3 regions of the Teichococcus aerofrigidensis genome follow, and region 2 is predicted to be linked to each of the others. Evidence: riboswitches for the same ligand, from Rfam matches in the RefSeq annotation. Region 2 holds a riboswitch; each other region holds the start of a gene.
The links. A riboswitch is a leader RNA that binds a small molecule or an ion and turns the genes downstream of it on or off. The one in region 2 is predicted to bind cobalamin.
Positions count from the first base shown of each region.

Region 1: another riboswitch for cobalamin. It lies ahead of ACVMLK_RS12685 (ABC transporter substrate-binding protein); the one in region 2 lies ahead of ACVMLK_RS13580 (DUF1636 family protein).
Region 3: another riboswitch for cobalamin. It lies ahead of metE (5-methyltetrahydropteroyltriglutamate--homocysteine S-methyltransferase); the one in region 2 lies ahead of ACVMLK_RS13580 (DUF1636 family protein).

Region 1 covers NZ_JBSXMU010000054.1:20,247-22,502, reverse strand. Annotated here, with positions in the region: gene ACVMLK_RS12690 (M10 family metallopeptidase) at 1-903, opposite strand, end outside; cobalamin riboswitch at 1,043-1,250, shown strand; gene ACVMLK_RS12685 (ABC transporter substrate-binding protein) at 1,395-2,256, shown strand, end outside.
Region 2 covers NZ_JBSXMU010000063.1:935-3,190, forward strand. Annotated here, with positions in the region: gene cobW (cobalamin biosynthesis protein CobW) at 1-664, opposite strand, end outside; gene ACVMLK_RS13580 (DUF1636 family protein) at 661-1,062, opposite strand; cobalamin riboswitch at 1,197-1,424, opposite strand; gene proV (glycine betaine/L-proline ABC transporter ATP-binding protein ProV) at 2,015-2,256, shown strand, end outside.
Region 3 covers NZ_JBSXMU010000023.1:3,653-5,908, forward strand. Annotated here, with positions in the region: partial or broken gene metE (5-methyltetrahydropteroyltriglutamate--homocysteine S-methyltransferase) at 1-1,349, opposite strand, end outside; cobalamin riboswitch at 1,454-1,718, opposite strand; gene ACVMLK_RS07510 (ABC transporter ATP-binding protein) at 1,816-2,256, shown strand, end outside.

The DNA.
Region 1 (2,256 bases), on a different contig from region 2:
GAGATCGTAGGTGTCGTTGCCGCCGCCGTCCCAGACGGTCATGAAGACGCGATTCGCCCCCGGCCGGCCCTGCGCCGCGCCGTCGATCGACATCTCGCCGGTCGCGGGGTTCCAGCTGTAGCGCGTGTCGCCGTCCCGCAGGCCGTAATCGGCGCCGTAGAGCGTCTGCAGCGCGGCGATGTCGAGCATCATGTAGGTCTGCGGCAGGTCCCACGGCCCGGCGGTGAGCTGGCCGAGCGTGCCGCCGGAATGGCTGCGGTAGCTCATCACCGTGAATTCGCTGTTGTCCCAGGCGGTCTCCATCGCCTGTCCGGTGATGCCGGTGGCCTCGTGCGGATGCTTGAGGCCGAGCGCGTGGCCCAGCTCGTGCAGCAGGGATTCGTAGGCGTAATCGCCGAGCGCCGGGTGGCGGTAGTCGTAGCGGTCGCCGAACCAGACATCCCCCGCCTTGTCGCTGCTGCCCGGGGAATAGGCCCAGGCGGTGGGGGGCTGCGAGGACTGGGCGAAGCGGATCTCGGCCTGGCTGGCGGCCGCCTCGCTGACCTGCAGCAGGGTGAAGCCGGTGACCGGGAAGGCGTGCAGCAGCGCGGTCTCGCCCGAGGCGGTGCCGAGCAGCGCGGCGCGCGCCACGGCCTGCTGCGCCGAGGAGACCGGCAGGAAGCCGGTGAGCGCCTCGCTGGAGCCGCCGCCATAGGCGCCGGCGGATTGCGGGAATCCGAAGCGCACCGGGCCGCCCCAGGCGGGGCCGGAGATCAGGGCATCCACCGCCGTGTTGCCGGAGGCGGTGGCCATCCGCACCGGGGCCTCCTGGGCCTTCAGCGTGCCGGCGAGGGCCGTGGTGGCGGTGTCGTCCGCCGGCGGGGCGGCGAGGCAGGCCAGGAGGCTGCCGCATTTCTCACACATGGACCGCCGTCACTCCTGGCAGAATCTTACAATACGGGCGGGAAGCTAGGGCCGGGCACGCTCCGGTTGCAAGCTGGGCCGCGGCATGGGCGCTCCGCGGCGGCGGCCGGGCTTTTGTCTTGCCAGCCCGGCGGCCTTCCATTACCGGTGCCGCGTCGGTGTCCGAGAGGACCTAACAGGGAACCCGCCATGGCCGCGCGCCATGAAACGGGACTGCCCCCGCAACTGTAGGCGGCGAGCCGGATCCCGGCAGGCCACTGGGATGCCTCCGCAGGGAGGCCGCCCGGGAAGGCGGGATCAGGCACTGACCCGCCAGTCAGGAGACCTGCCGGCACGTGTGACCACCAGCCGGGCGGGGTTGTCCGGGCAGGGATGCCGATGAACGTGCTGCAACGCGACCTCCAGCGCGGCCCGCGCCCGCGTGCCGCCTCTCCGGAATGCCCCGCCTGGCCATCGCGCCGCCGGCGCCATCCTGACCGGAGATCTGCGTCATGAGGTTTGCGTCCCTCCAGGCCGTGGCGGCGGGCCTCGGCCTGCACCTGCTGCTGCCCCTCGCCCCCGCTTTGGCCCAGCCGGCCGCCGCGCCCGCGTCGCAGGCCACCGCCTATCCGCTGACGGTGGAGAATTGCGGCGAGCGGCTGACCTTCGCCGGCCCGCCGGACCGCGCCGTCACCATCGGACAGTCCGCCACCGAGATCCTCTACGCGCTGGGCGCGGGCGGGCGCATGGCCGGCACCGCGCTCTGGTTCAACAACGTGCTGCCCGAGTTCCGGGCGCAGAATGACAAGGTGCCGCGCCTCGACAACAACGCGCCGAGCTTCGAATCGGTGATCGCCAAGCGGCCCGGACTGGTGGCGACGCAGTTCGAGTGGATGATCGGGCCGCAGGGCGTGGTCGGCACCCGGCCGCAGTTCCACGAGCTCGGCATCCCGACCTACATCATGCCCGCCGATTGCGAGGGCAAGAACAACCTGGTCGGCGCCGACGGCACCCGCACCGCCGCCTTCTCGACCGAGAGCCTCTACAAGGGCATCGGCCAGCTCGCCGCGATCTTCGACCGGCGCGGCGCGGGCGAGGCGCTCGTCGCCGACCTCCGCGCGCGCGAGGCGCGGGCGGTGGAGCGGGCGCGGGGTCTCGGGCTGAAGGATGCCTCGGCCGCCTTCTGGTTCTCCAGCGCCGATCTCGACCTCGACCCCTACATGGCCGGGCAAAAGGGCATCCCCGGCTACATGATGCGCACCCTCGGCCTGCGGAACGTGGTGCAGTCGGACGAGGAGTGGCCGACGGTCGGCTGGGAGACCATCGCGCGGGCCAATCCCTCGGTGCTGGTCATCGCGCGCATGGACCGGCGCC
Region 2 (2,256 bases):
CCGCATCCAGCGCCCCCTCCCGGGCCGGCACCACCTTGACGGCGCGCGGCAGGCCGGCGGCGATCTCGCCGGTCAGCCGCTCCAGCACGGCGGCATCCAGCAGGTCGGCCTTGTTCAGCACCACGAGGTCGGCGCTGGCGAGCTGGTCCTCGTAGACCTCGGCCAGCGGGTTGTCGTGATCGAGCGACGGGTCGGCCGCGCGCTGCGCCGCGACCGCCGCGGGGTCGTCGGCGAAGCGGCCCTCGGCCACGGCGGGGCCGTCGACCACGGTGATCACGCCATCGACGGTGACGCGGGAGCGGATGCCGGGCCAGTTGAAGGCCTTGATCAGCGGCTTCGGCAGGGCGAGGCCGGAGGTCTCGATCAGGATGTGCTCCGGCGGCTCCGGCCGGTCGAGCAGTGCCTGCATGGTCGGGATGAAGTCGTCGGCCACGGTGCAGCAGAGGCAGCCATTGGCCAGCTCGACGATGTTCTCCTCGGCGCAGCCCGGGATGCCGCAGCTCTTCAGCGTCTCCCCATCGATGCCGAGCGCGCCGAACTCGTTGACGATGATGGCGATGCGCCGCCCCTCCGCCTGCGCCATCACCTGGCGCAGCAGCGTCGTCTTCCCGGCGCCGAGGAAGCCGGTGACGATGGTGGCGGGGGTCTTCTCCAGCGTGCTCATGCGGCGGACTCCGGGGCGGGAAGGAGGGAGGGCAGCCGGCCGAGCACGGCGCGGCGCAGCGATTCGGGGCGGCGGGAGGGCAGCACGGCGCCGCTGGGATGGGCGGCGTAGGTGGCGCCATAGGCCAGCAGGTCGGCGGCCTGCCCCGCCTCCAGATGGCCGAGCAGATAGCTCCACTTGCCCGGCGCGGTCATGGCGGCGGCGCAGCCGCGCTCGCAGACGGCCAGGCAGGTGACGGGGCGCAGCGCGACCGGCGGCGCGGGATGGGCGGCCAGCGCCGCCGCCACGGCGTCGTGCAGCCGGCGGCCGGGCGGCGTCTCACCCTCGGCGAGCGGCCGGTCGGCGCGGCAGGTGACGCAGACCAGCAGCGTGGGCGGCTCCCGGTTCGGCTCGATCATCGGCACGGCGGTCCTCCGTCGCGAGGCGGTCACGGAGTGCCGACCGCCCGGCGCCATGCGGCGACCGGGTCGAGGCGCCGGGAGGACGGAACCCCCGGACACATCGCCGCCCGCCGGGGCACCCCGCCCGGTGGCACGATCCGATGGGGATGGCAGGTCTCCTGGCTCACGGATCGGGCGCGCCCCGCCGGCCTTCCCGGCCACCCCTCGCGGCGCGGCCAGTGGCATGTCGGCGGGCCGCTCTCCGCCTACAGTTGCGGGGGCAGCCGCGGCCTGGGGCCCCGGGGAGCCCGCACCGCATTCCCTTTTCACCCCCGCCCCGGCAGCCGCCGATGGCGGGAGACCATCTGGCCGTCTCCTAGGCGGGGGGGGGGGGGGGGGGGGGGCGGCCGCCCCCCCCCCCCCCCCCCCCCCCCCCCCCCCCCGGCTGAAACCGCGACGCCGCCGCCACAACGGGTCAGCCCCGGGCGAAAGACACAATTCGATCCGGCCCGCCTCCGGGCGCAGCTTGGCCGCGAAGTTCCCATGACTTCGGGAATGGAACAAGCGGGGCAATACGTAATAGGGATAAAGTGTAAATTACTTGAATAGGGAGATTTCGAAAGAAATCACGAAGGGTCTATATCACCAGGGCGGCGTTATCGCGGTAATCCATTCGGCGGCGCGGCCGGAAATGCGATTTTCGGTAGACTCTGAGACAAGGCTGTATTAGGTTTCCCCGCCAATAGATGTGGCGGCACAGAATTGTGTCATTTTCGGGGCGGCGCGGCTGAAACTGGCCGGGCCTGGCCCCTCGTGGCCGCCACCCCTTGGAACCGATCATGGAGGTGTCCGCCCCCGCCCGGCGGAGGGCAGACCGCAAGGCAGACACATGGACAATCCAGCGCAGACCCCCCCGTCACCCCCGGCGGCGATCCCGGCCGACCGGCCCGGCGGGGCCACCACCGACCCGATGGCCGAGCAGGCCCCGGTGAAGATCGCCCTCCGGCATGTCTACAAGGTGTTCGGCGACGATTCCGACGCCGCGCTCCGCATGGTGCGGCAGGGCCGCGACAAGGACACCATCAAGGCCGAGACCGGCTGCACCCTCGGCGTCAACGACGCCAGCTTCGACATCCATGCCGGCGAGATCTTCGTCATCATGGGCCTCTCCGGCTCCGGCAAATCCACCCTGCTGCGGCTGCTGAACCGGCT
Region 3 (2,256 bases), on a different contig from region 2:
GAGCCGATGGTGGTGGTGGGAAAGTCGGGCAGGCCGAGCCGTGCCCGCTGTGCCGCGCGGCGGGCCGGGAAGGCGCCGGCGCGCCGGGCCATCTCCGGCGTCACGGCGGCGAGGCGCGCCCGCACCTCGGGCCGGTGCGCGGCGGCGCTCTCCGCCCGCCCCTGCCGCGCCCGGTCGCTGGCGGCCAGGGCCTGGGCGATGGCGGCCTCGCCCTCGTCCAGGCCGCGTGCCAGGGCGGCCACCTCCTCCAGCTTCTGGGTGGCGAAGGCGAGCCAGGACCGTACCGCCGGGTCGAGCCCCCGCTGGCCCTCCCCGCCCTCCTGCGCCAGATCGACCGGGACATGCAGCAGGCTGCAGGAGGGGGCGACGATCAGCCGCCGTGTCCCCCGCCGCTCCGCCACCCGCCGCAGGGTGCCCAGCGCCGCGCGCAGGTCGCAACGCCAGACATTGCGGCCGTCCACCAGACCGAGCGACAGCCAGCGCTCCGGGGGGAGCAGATCGAGCGCCGGCTCCAGGTCGGCCGCGCCGCGAACCAGGTCGAGATGCAGCCCGGCCACCGGCAGGCTGGCGGCGGTGGCCAGATTGTCGGCCATCGGGCCGAAATAGCTGGTCAGCAGCAGGTCGGGCGTGGCGCCCTCCGCCAGGGCGGCATAGGCGCGGCGGAAGGCCTCGCGCGCCGCCTCGGGGAGATCGAGCGCCAGGGCGGGCTCGTCCATCTGCACCCAGGCGCAGTTCGCTGCGGCCAGTTCGCCCAGGAGCCTGGCATAGAGCGGCAGCAGGCGGTCCAGCAGGCCGAGCGGGTCCGAGCCGTCCTCCGTCTTGCTGAGCAGCAGGAAGCTGACCGGGCCGAGCAGCACCGGGCGGGTGCGCAGCGGCAGGGCCTCGCGGAAGGCCGCCAGGGGGCGGTTCTCCGTCAGCTCGAAGCGCTGCCCGGCGGAGAGGCGCGGCACCAGGTAGTGGTAGTTGGTGTCGAACCACTTGGTCATCTCGAGCGCCGGCAGGCCGGCCGCGATGCCGGCGGACCGCTCGGCCGCGGTGCCACGCGCGCCGCGCGCCAGGGCGAAGGCGGTCGCGAGCGACACCGGCCCACCTCGCCAGCCATAGCCCTCGGGGATGGCGCCCAGCATGCCGGCAGTGTCGAGCACCTGGTCGTAGAGCGCGAAATCGTTGCTCGGGATGTGGCTGATGCCCTGGCCGGCCTGGAGCTGCCAGTGCCGCTGGCGCAGGCCCCGCGCGGCCTCCAGCAGACCGGCCTCGTCCAGTTCGCCCGCCCAGTGCGCCTCCAGCGCGGATTTCAGCTCGCGCCGGGCGCCGATGCGGGGGAAGCCCAGATTGGCGGCGACGGTCATGCGCCGCCCTCCGGCCGGGCGGTGGCGGTGGCCGGGCCGGAGGGGCCCCGTTGGAAGGTCGTCATGCTCTCGGTCCTGCCTCCGGTTCACCCCGCCCGGCGGCCTGGTCTGGTGCGACGCCGGCAGGTCTCCTGGCTCGCGGCGTTCCGGGGCATGGCGCCCAGGACACCGCCGGCCCGGCCTTCCCGCGCGCCCCGGAGGGTGGCGCAGTGGCCCGCCGCGGAGGCTTCCACGGCGAATGGGCCAGCGGCACGCCGCTGACAGTTGCGGGGGCAGCCGCCGACTGGCTCCCGGGCGCGATGGCCCGGCCGGAGCGCACGGCGTTCCCTTTTCACCCGCTCGCGCGGGACCGGCGACACATAAAGATATACTTATGTTAAATAGATCTGGCAAGCCGGCTCCAGTGGCCACCGGTCCGGACAGAAGCCCCTTTGCCGCCGCCCCCGAAGGCTCTAAGCGCGGCGGCATGGCCGCTGCCCTTCCGCCCCCCGAGACCACCCGCGCCCTGACCGCCCGCCTCTGGCGGCATTATGTCCGGCATCACAAGGGCGGCATCCTGCTCGCCCTGGTCTGCACCGGGGCGCTGGCGGGGCTGACCGCGCTCTATCCGCTGGTCATCCAGCAGGCCTTCGACCTGTTCACCGCCGGCGACGGGCGCATCGTCTGGCTGATCCCGCCGGCCATCATCCTGCTCACCGCCGCGAAGTCGCTGGCGCAGTACGGCCAGGCCATCTCGGTGCAGGCGGTGGTGCTGCGCGTCATCGAGCGCATCCAGAACGACCTGTTCCGCGCCCTGACCCGCACCGACCTCGCGCTGGTCGCGCATGACGCCCCGGCCCGCCATGCCGCCCGCTTCACCGCCGATGCCCAGGCGATCCGCGAGGCGCTGACCAAGGCGATCAACGCC